DNA from 3 places in the Staphylococcus sp. FSL K6-0223 genome. Region 2 is predicted to be linked to each of the others. Evidence: riboswitches for the same ligand, from Rfam matches in the RefSeq annotation. Region 2 holds a riboswitch; each other region holds the start of a gene.
The links. A riboswitch is a leader RNA that binds a small molecule or an ion and turns the genes downstream of it on or off. The one in region 2 is predicted to bind thiamine pyrophosphate.
Positions count from the first base shown of each region.

Region 1 (3,288 bases), on a different contig from region 2:
CTATCAGACATTAAATTTTTGAAACTCTTCAACATAACAAAATTTCTTATGACGCTCACTTTTTCATTAGCTTTATCCTTAACAATATCAGTAGCAGATTTACCACTGAAAAATTTCTATTCAGACAAGAGTAATATGCCTGTAACGACTACTAAATCTAATCCCGCTCCTATTGGTCTAGCAATATTTGCTCCTATAGAAGTTGAGAACTATGTTGATACATTTGAGAATCTTTTAATTAATATATGTAACATTTTGATAATATGAATTTATGAATAATTAAAAAGGAGCATTTTAGGTATGAAGCAATATATGTTATTAAAAGTATTGTTAAGTGTATCTATTGTAACAGAGTCTGTTGTAGCTCCAATAGTAGTATCTAATGCTAATCAAATTCATGCAGCTGACAAACAAGATGGTATTAGTAACTTAACTCAAAAAAATAAAAGTGTTCTACATTTATCTATTACCGATAGTAATATTACTGGTAAAATAAATGATAATGAAATCTTAACACTATCAGATGGTAAGACGACAAAACAAATTGGTATAAATGTACTTTAGGTACAGCTACTGATGCTGTTATTGACGGCATATCTGGTGGCGTTACTGGTGCTACAGCTTACATGTTCTTTCTCAATTAAGGAAAAATGAAGTAGTTCAGTTCTAGGTAGCGGCAATGCTAAAAATGAAGAAATATATTTAGATATTGAAGAGAATGGCAATATTTTAGAAGTAAAAGAGTCTCTTACAATTTAAAAATTGTAGAGACTCTGAATATAAACTTGAGTTTAGTTAGCATATCTACTAAATAGTAATTGATTTGTGAAATATTCTTTAGGTTCGATTGTTTTTTTAATTTTACCTGTTTCTTTTAACCATAATTGTAAATCATTGTAAAAGTCAGAACTCATTGATAAATCGTTAGTGAAACATTTTGCTGTGGCTTGTATTGTGGATTTGTTTAAATCTTCACTTACGTCTGTATTCGTATATGAAGAATAGATACTAATTGCTTCTTCAAGGTTAGTCTTAATGTATTGAATTGCTTTTTGTATAACTTTAATAAATGTTTTGATTTTTTCTTCTTCAGAGTGTAACTTATCAGGGGTAGTGATAAAAATTAATTGGCAAAAGTCAGGAACATTGTAATCTTTTAATGCGAAATAATCGACATTTAATCCTTTACTTTTTGCTTCTAAAATTTCAAAGTTTTCAAAGATAAGTGTTGCTGCATCTGCTTTATCATTTAACAATGCATCAGTATGATAAAAACTATTATTTACTGGTATAATATCACCATCTGTATATTGAGCACCATCAGTTTCAATCATGGTTTTTGCAATAGCAATACCACCAAGACCTGGAGCTCCTGGATACTGGAGACGTTTGCCAATTAAATCTTTTGGTGTTTTAATACCTTTATCTTTTTTATACATTATACCGCCATTGGTATGTAAGAATCTTGCGAAGCCTACAACATTTTGGTTGGATGCTTTATCTTCTACTAAATGGATAGGTTCTGTAATTGCGATATCCATTGTACCTTTTTCGATTTCATCTAAAGCATCAAAATGTTCTTCAGGTTCAATCATCTCAATCTCTAAATTTTGTTCCTTAAACCATCCTTTTTCTATACCTAAAATTAATGGCATGTGATCAGGATTTAAAAACCATTCTAAACCAACTCTTAATTTTTCCATAAGAAAATCCTCCAATAACTCAATTTTCTACGCAAAAAAGTGAATACTGAAAGACGTCAAGTAATATGTAAGTCACTTTCCTACGATGGTACTAACCAACAGGTTTAAGGGTTGAAAGTAAGTACTTTCTCTCAGCAATCAATCGCACCCCTAGTGAATATGTTGTTATATACATTAACATAACATATATTCTAGGTTAATTAAATCTGATATTTTGTTTACATTTACTTTATCAGATTATTTCATTTGTATATTTATATCATTTTGTCGATCATTTCATAATGTGTAAGATAGATATATTTTGAAGTAATTAAGTAAAAAATAAACGGAATTTTCAATTTAATTTAAAAAATTAAAAAATTCCGTGAAATATATTTCGTTTTTTAGTAAACTGTCTACTAAGGAAGAAAGTAAGTAGTGAGATATTGTCTGATTTGAAGCCATACCTCACATCTAAATTAAATATAAGGGGATGACAGTAGATTATGGATTTATTAATTGGTACGTTGTTTTTAGTTTTAGTCTTAGTGATTTTTACGTTATTTACATATAAAGCACCTAGTGGTATGCGTGCGATGGGAGCTTTAGCTAATGCAGCCATTGCGACATTTTTAGTAGAAGCTTTTAACAAATATGTAGGTGGAGAAGTATTTGGTATTAAATTTTTAGAACAACTAGGTGACGCTGCGGGAGGTCTTGGTGGTGTCGCTGCTGCTGGGTTAACTGCCTTAGCTATTGGTGTTTCACCTGTGTATGCATTAGTTATCGGAGCTGCTTGTGGTGGTTTAGACTTACTTCCAGGGTTCTTTGCTGGGTATATTGTAGGTTATCTTATGAAATATACAGAAAAATATGTTCCAGATGGTGTAGATCTTATTGGTTCAATCGTTCTTCTTGCACCACTTGCACGTTTAATTGCGACGGGTTTAACGCCAGTAGTGAATAATACATTACTAAAAATTGGTGACATTATTAAAAGTAGTACGGACACAAATCCAATTATTATGGGGATTATTCTTGGAGGCATTATTACGGTTGTAGGTACAGCACCGTTAAGTTCAATGGCTTTAACCGCATTACTTGGTTTAACTGGCGTGCCAATGGCCATTGGTGCTATGGCTGCATTTAGTTCGGCATTTATGAATGGTACGCTGTTCCATCGTTTAAAATTAGGAGATCGTAAGTCAACGATTTCAGTAAGTATTGAACCGTTATCTCAAGCTGATATTGTCTCTGCTAATCCGATACCAGTGTATGTGACAAACTTCTTTGGAGGAGCTGTTGCAGGTTTAATTATCGCTTTATCTGGTATGATCAATGACGCAACAGGTACAGCAACACCCATTGCAGGATTCTTAGTGATGTTTGGTTTTAATAGTCCAATGAAAGTGATTATCTATGGTGTTGTAATGGCCATTGTGGGTGGTTTAGCAGGTTTTCTTGGTTCTCTTGTATTCAAAAAATATCCGATTGTTACAAAACAAGATATGATAGATCGTGAAGCAAAAAGAAAAGTTAAAACAGCATAAATATGAGTGACTTCTTTGTCAAAATATGGCAAAGAAGTTTTTTGTTGTATGTTTTA
Region 1 covers NZ_JBBOYX010000001.1:177,872-181,159, forward strand. The annotation lists gene MHI13_RS00860 (hypothetical protein) at 301-564, shown strand; gene MHI13_RS00865 (ABC transporter substrate-binding protein) at 792-1,703, opposite strand; TPP riboswitch at 1,764-1,865, opposite strand; partial or broken gene MHI13_RS00870 (hypothetical protein) at 2,188-2,271, opposite strand; gene MHI13_RS00875 (PTS sugar transporter subunit IIC) at 2,231-3,232, shown strand.
Region 1: linked by a shared signal. The riboswitch ahead of MHI13_RS00865 (ABC transporter substrate-binding protein) and the one ahead of MHI13_RS16570 (3-oxoacyl-ACP reductase) in region 2 are both predicted to bind thiamine pyrophosphate.

Region 2 (3,288 bases):
TGAATTGAGGCTGCTCTAACAAGTTCATCAAACTGCCGGTACATCCTCCCTTAGGATCAACAGCACCATAAACCACTCGTGGTATTCGACTCATCACGATGGCTCCTGCACACATCACGCAGGGTTCAAGGGTGACATAAAGAGTACATTCTTCTAAACGCCAACTACCCACTACCTTAGATGCACGTTCAATCGCAATGTGTTCAGCGTGTGCAGTAGGTAGTTGTAAGGATTCTCTTAAATTATGAGCGTGTGCAATGACTTGATTATTTTTAACAATGACAGCTCCAATGGGCACCTCCCCTAGAGCTTGTGCTTTCTGAGCTTCTTTGATTGCTAAACGCATGTAATCTTTATCAGTTCTCATATGTGTTGCAATACCTCACTTATGGTACAATACTCATTGTCTATTTTAACATTTGGAGAAGTGAATATGAATAAACCATTTATTGCAATTGAAGGACCTATAGGTGTTGGTAAATCTTCACTTGCACGAATGCTAAGTCAAACGCTTGGTTATTACGAAGAGAAAGAAATTGTTGACGAAAATCCTTTTCTATCAGACTTTTATGACGACATAGAAAAGTGGAGCTTTCAAACAGAAATGTTCTTTTTATGTAACAGATATAAACAAATTCAAGATATCGAGGCGTTAGAACAAGGCGTTGTAAGTGATTACCACATACATAAAAATAAAATATTTGCAAATAACACATTAGATTCGAAAGAGTTCGATAAATTCAGTCGCATTTATGATATTTTGACTGAAGATCTTGAAATGCCTAATATGATTATCTTTTTAGATGCAGATTTAGATGTTCTCAAAGCTAGAATAGCTAAACGTAATCGTAATTTTGAACATACTATTGAGGATGATTATTTATTAAAGCTGAAACAAGATTATAAAGCTTATTATGAATCCTTAAAAAATGAGGGCGCGAATGTCATACGTATTGACACAACTGAGAAAGATTTTGTTAACAATAGTGACGACTATAAAGAAATTTTAGAATTAATAAAACCAATGATTGGAGATAATATAGATGAATAATTTTGGTATTCCTCAAAATGCAATTATCACTATTGCAGGTACTGTGGGCGTCGGAAAGTCAACATTAACACAGGCGCTTGCTGATAAATTAAATTTTAAAACTTCTTTTGAAAATGTTGATCATAATCCTTATTTAGATAAATTCTATCATGATTTTGAGCGTTGGAGTTTTCATCTACAAATATACTTTTTAGCGGAACGCTTTAAAGAACAAAAGCGTATGTTTGAATATGGTGGTGGCTTCGTACAGGACCGTTCTATTTATGAAGATGTTGATATTTTTGCGAAAATGCATGAAGAACAAGGTACAATGAGCCCGGAAGATTTTCACACGTATTCAGAATTATTTAACGCTATGGTAATGACACCTTATTTTCCTAAACCAGATGTGTTAATTTATTTAGAATGTGATTATGATGAAGTGATTGATCGTATTAAGCAACGTGGTCGTGATATGGAAATTAATACAGACCCTGAATATTGGAAAAAATTATTCAAACGTTACGATGATTGGATTAATAATTTTAATGCTTGTCCAGTGGTGCGCGTCAATATTAATGAGTATGATATCCACGAAAATCTGGATTCACTAGACCCAATTATCGATAAAATAGCTCATATCATCCAGACTCATCGCCAAGTTGATACAAGACCTTAAAGTGAATTGAAACTTTGCTTATATTCTATTTTTTGACAACCGGTCTAATTATATATAGGTTAATACTACAAGTTAATGATTTACACTAGGGGTGTTTTTAACTGAGATGGAATCTATCCAAACCCTTTGAACCTGAATCTAGTTTAAACTAGCGTAGGAAAGTGTGATGACGCTCTTAATATTAATTTGTCATAATATGTGATGACTAAGAAGCACAACTTTTTTACGGAAGTTGTGCTTCTTTTTTTAAAAATTTTTAGGAGGATTAAAAATGTCAAAAACTGCAATTATTACTGGAAGTAGCCGTGGTCTAGGAGCGGTAATTGCTCAAACATTAATTAATAAAGGTTATAACGTTGTTGTGAATTATAAACATAGCAGAGAAAAAGCTGAAAAATTGATTGAGAATATTAGTCATGAAAAAGCAATTGCTATTCAAGCTGATGTGACAGAACGTGCCGAAGTTGACCAAATGGTCAAAGTTGCAAAGGAACATTTTGGTAATATAGACATTGTTATTAATAATGCACTAGTCAATTTTAAATTTGATCCAAATCAACAAAAGAACTTCAAAGATTTAACTTGGGAAGATTATCAACAACAACTTGATGGCACTTTAAAAGCTGCATTTAATGTTACACAAAGTGTCATACCTCAATTTATTGAAAAACAGGAAGGCAGAATTATTAATATTGGAACAAATCTATATCAAAATCCAGTCGTCCCCTATCATGAATACACGACTGCTAAAGCTGCCTTAATAGGTTTTACTCGTAATATCGCTGCAGAGCTAGGTCAATATGGTGTAACAGCCAATGTGGTTTCTGGGGGATTATTAAAAACTACTGATGCTAGTGCAGTAACGACGCCTGAGGTATTCGACTTAATCGCTCAAACGACACCGCTCAAAAAAGTGACTACGCCACAAGATGTAGCAAATATGGTTGCTTATCTAGCTTCTGATGAAGCAAGTGGTATCACTGGTCAGAATTTCACTGTTGATGGTGGGTTAACAATGAATTAATGTATGATGTTTAATAGAAAATATCGATTAAAACTTACATCTAAAATTAAATGTAGAGTGAAACCTCTTTTTTTAAAGACAAATATAATAAAAGCATGGTTACTTGAACTCACTCAAATATCCATGCTTTTTAATTAATTTTGTTATTTTTTATATTGATCTAAAATTTGTTTTACATCTTTAGCACTGTCAATAATGACATCCGCATCCGCTTCATGAAGTTCCTCTCTTTTTGCGATACCAGTTAGTACTCCTATACTTAAACCTAATTTAGCGTTTACCGCAGTTTTCATATCATTTGTAGTATCACCAATGATAGCAACTTGATCTGGTGAAACATCATAAGCATCAAATAAAGGATTCAACACTTTTGGATTGGGTTTTTCTTCAGCATGAGTTTCTGTAGAAATAATTAAATCAAATAATTCTTTAGATTGCGTTTCTTCTAGAAATTGATCTACGCCTTTTTTGGTATCACTAGTGACAATACCAATTTTATAACCTTCGTTTCTAAGCTCCTGAATAGTCTCTTGTACACCTTCAATCCAATTATTT
Region 2 covers NZ_JBBOYX010000002.1:1,159,609-1,162,896, forward strand. The annotation lists gene tadA (tRNA adenosine(34) deaminase TadA) at 1-367, opposite strand, end outside; gene MHI13_RS16560 (deoxynucleoside kinase) at 434-1,051, shown strand; gene MHI13_RS16565 (deoxynucleoside kinase) at 1,044-1,709, shown strand; TPP riboswitch at 1,787-1,886, shown strand; gene MHI13_RS16570 (3-oxoacyl-ACP reductase) at 1,981-2,733, shown strand; gene MHI13_RS16575 (HAD family hydrolase) at 2,877-3,288, opposite strand, start outside.

Region 3 (3,288 bases), on a different contig from region 2:
TCAGTGATATATTTCTTCTCCGCTTCACTTACCATTTTGTGATGCTCAGGTAAATCTTTAGCAATGATTGCCCATAAGATAGCCATAACAATACCAACTGCACCAAAGATATAAAATACTGCTTGCCAGTTAAAGGCATTAACAATTGCAATTGTGATAATCGGTGCTAGTACTGGTCCAAAATAAGACCCAGCTAAAAGAGCACTTGAAGCTCTTCCTTTTTCATTTTTAGCAAACCAAAATGAGTTAAATACGGCATTCGATGGGTACATTGGGGCTTCACCCACTCCGAATAAAAATCTTACAAAATATAATAAACCGTGATGTTTAATCATACCTGTCAAAATTGTGAATGCACTCCACCATACGAGCGCTATAGTAATCATTTTACGAGGACCAAATTTCTCAGCTAACATTCCAGAAGGCACTTGCATAAATGCATAACCTAGTGAGAAAAATGAGGCTAATAAACCAAATTGTGTTTTTGTCATACCTAAATCTTTCATCATTGGAGCTGCAATATATGAAATATTAGACCTATCCATATATGCAATTACGCCGATGAGGAAGAACCCAATTGCAAAATACCAGCGTACATTACTGCGTTTTTCATTCATATTTGTTTCCTACTTCCATTTAAATTATGTTGTTTCTATATAAGATGTCGTTAAGTTTCAGAAATTCCCTGCGATGACTGTTAAAACTACCCTTTTTAGAACAACTTTTTTAAGTTGTAGCACTACAATTTTTATATAATATAGCACGTTGTGAAAACGGTTACAATAGTTTAGACGAAATTTCTTTAAAAAATGTATATTTTTCGTATATTTTACTGGAATCTCCAGTTTTAAGCATGTGATTTAGATTCACTTATATAATGGTGTCTAAAACCATATTTTTTATAAAATTGAGTAGCTTAAAACATTAAAGTAATTATTTTTTATTCATTATATGAAGCATATATGTAATTTTATGCATAAATTGAATATGATTAATAAAAGCTAAAGAAGTTTGAAGAATATTCCTAAAAATAGTAAACTGAATTCAAAGAAAACGTTTGAAATTTTTTTGATACAATTTCATATCAATCCACTGGAAGTGCCTTTGTTTAGGGCTGAGAGTAAAGAAGTGACTTTATAATTCCTAGAACCTGATCCAGTTCATACTGGCGTAGGGAAGTGGCGACAAGAGAGTTTTAGGACTTATATAGATGATTTAAGCGCTATTTCCCATTCAGGGAGGTAGCGTTTTTTTATTTATAAATTTGAGGTGATGCACATATTTATCGCAATAACTTACGATAAGACACTTACAACACAAGACTTAGAACACTTCTTAAATATCGAGGAAGGCATTGATGCCCTATTATTTCGAACGTCTATGCCAAAAAATGAATTAAAGAAGATTTTGATTCAACTCATTAACCAAGGTTTTCCTAAGGATAAAATGATTATTCATAGTGACACGGCATTATTAGAAGAATTAAACCTTAGTCGTATTCATTTTAAAGAAAATGTTAAAACAGCTTTTGCATATAAAAAATCACATCCAGAAATCCAAGTGGGTATGTCCACACATAGCATAGATACTATTTATACATGTATAGATGAAGGACTTGATTATGTTTTTTACGGTCATATTTTCCCTACTCCCTCACATCCGCATGACGCGCCACGTTCACATGATGAAATCGTAGAAGCATTAAATCTACCTATACCTATTTATGCTATAGGAGGAATTTCTGAACATACGATTTTAAAGTTGGAATATGGATTTGATGGTATTTGTGCTATTTCATTTTTTATGAATGCGTCTTTAAAAGAAATTAAGGAATTAAGAAGGAAGTGGTTGCAACATGCATGATGTACTTATTATTGGCTCTGGTGTCATAGGTATGTCAATTGCTAGACAGTTAAGCGCAACAAATTATGACATCGCGATCATCGACCGAGATGTTCCAGGTAAACATGCTTCATATAAAGCTGGAGGCATGTTAGGAGCACAAAATGAATTTACTGAAGATAACGATTTATATAAATTAGCCATTGAATCGCGTGGGATGTTTCCTAAATTAAGCGAATCTTTATTAAATGAGACTGGAATCGACATACAGTTCAAAGATTCAGGACTTATTAAGATTGCTAACCAAGAAGATGACCTCGAATCACTCACACGTCAATATGAGTTCCTTAGACAAATGGATTCTAGTGTCAAACTACTATCCAATGATGAACTTATACAGCTTACCAATGGGAATGTTGAACCAGCTTATGGCGCAATTCATATACCAAATGATGGTCAAATCAATGCTAATAAATACACGAAAGCTTTGTTTAAATCGTTACAACAACATCACATCACACGATATTATCACCAAGAGGTTCAATCGATTGATAGAAGAAATGGCTACTACGCTGTGTGTACTGACCAAATGTCACCTATTGAAGCACATAAAGTGATCGTTGCAAGTGGTGCTTGGTCCTCTCAATTATTAAAAAACTACTCTCTTCCTAGAGAAGTCATTGGAGTTAAAGGCGAAGTTCTATTACTGGAAAATGATGAACTAGATCTTAAAGAGACATTATTTATGACTAATGGATGTTATATCGTTCCAAAACAACCCAATCGTTTCTTAATAGGAGCAACAAGTGAATTTAACAATTACTCTGTAGGCACATCAGAAGGCGGTTTAAATTGGCTTTTAGATCATGCAAGCGCTCGTGTTCCAGAACTTAAGAATAGTCGTGTTCTAAAAGAATGGTCAGGTGTTCGTCCTTACACGAATAATGAAATGCCAATGATGGATCAAATTGATGATGGCTTGTTCGTTATTACAGGACACTATCGTAATGGGATTTTATTATCTCCCGTAATTGGACGCGATATAGCAAATTGGTTAATTTCTGGCATTAAACCACCTCGTTACTCAAGCTTTAGTGTGAAAAGGAGGAACAATTATGAAGTGTATTATTAACGGAGACTCATTCAGCTTTGACCAAGAACAATCAATTTATGATGTTTTAACAGCACTAGAATTAGATCCTAAGCGCGTTATCGTTGAATTCAATAAAGAATTAATTAAACAAGATAAGTATCATGAACATACTGTTAGAGAAGATGATCGATTAGAATTATTAGAAATTGTTGGAGGCGGATAAAATGTTTAAAATTGGAAATTTAGAATTACAATCTCGTTTATTATTAGGTACTGGTAAATTTGACAATGAAGATATTCAATCACAAGCGATTGCAGCTTCAGAAACCAATGTTTTAACCTTTGCTGTTCGT
Region 3 covers NZ_JBBOYX010000003.1:552,765-556,052, forward strand. The annotation lists gene MHI13_RS19995 (MFS transporter) at 1-617, opposite strand, end outside; TPP riboswitch at 1,085-1,194, shown strand; gene MHI13_RS20000 (thiamine phosphate synthase) at 1,273-1,863, shown strand; gene thiO (glycine oxidase ThiO) at 1,856-2,974, shown strand; gene thiS (sulfur carrier protein ThiS) at 2,958-3,158, shown strand; gene MHI13_RS20015 (thiazole synthase) at 3,160-3,288, shown strand, end outside.
Region 3: linked by a shared signal. The riboswitch ahead of MHI13_RS20000 (thiamine phosphate synthase) and the one ahead of MHI13_RS16570 (3-oxoacyl-ACP reductase) in region 2 are both predicted to bind thiamine pyrophosphate.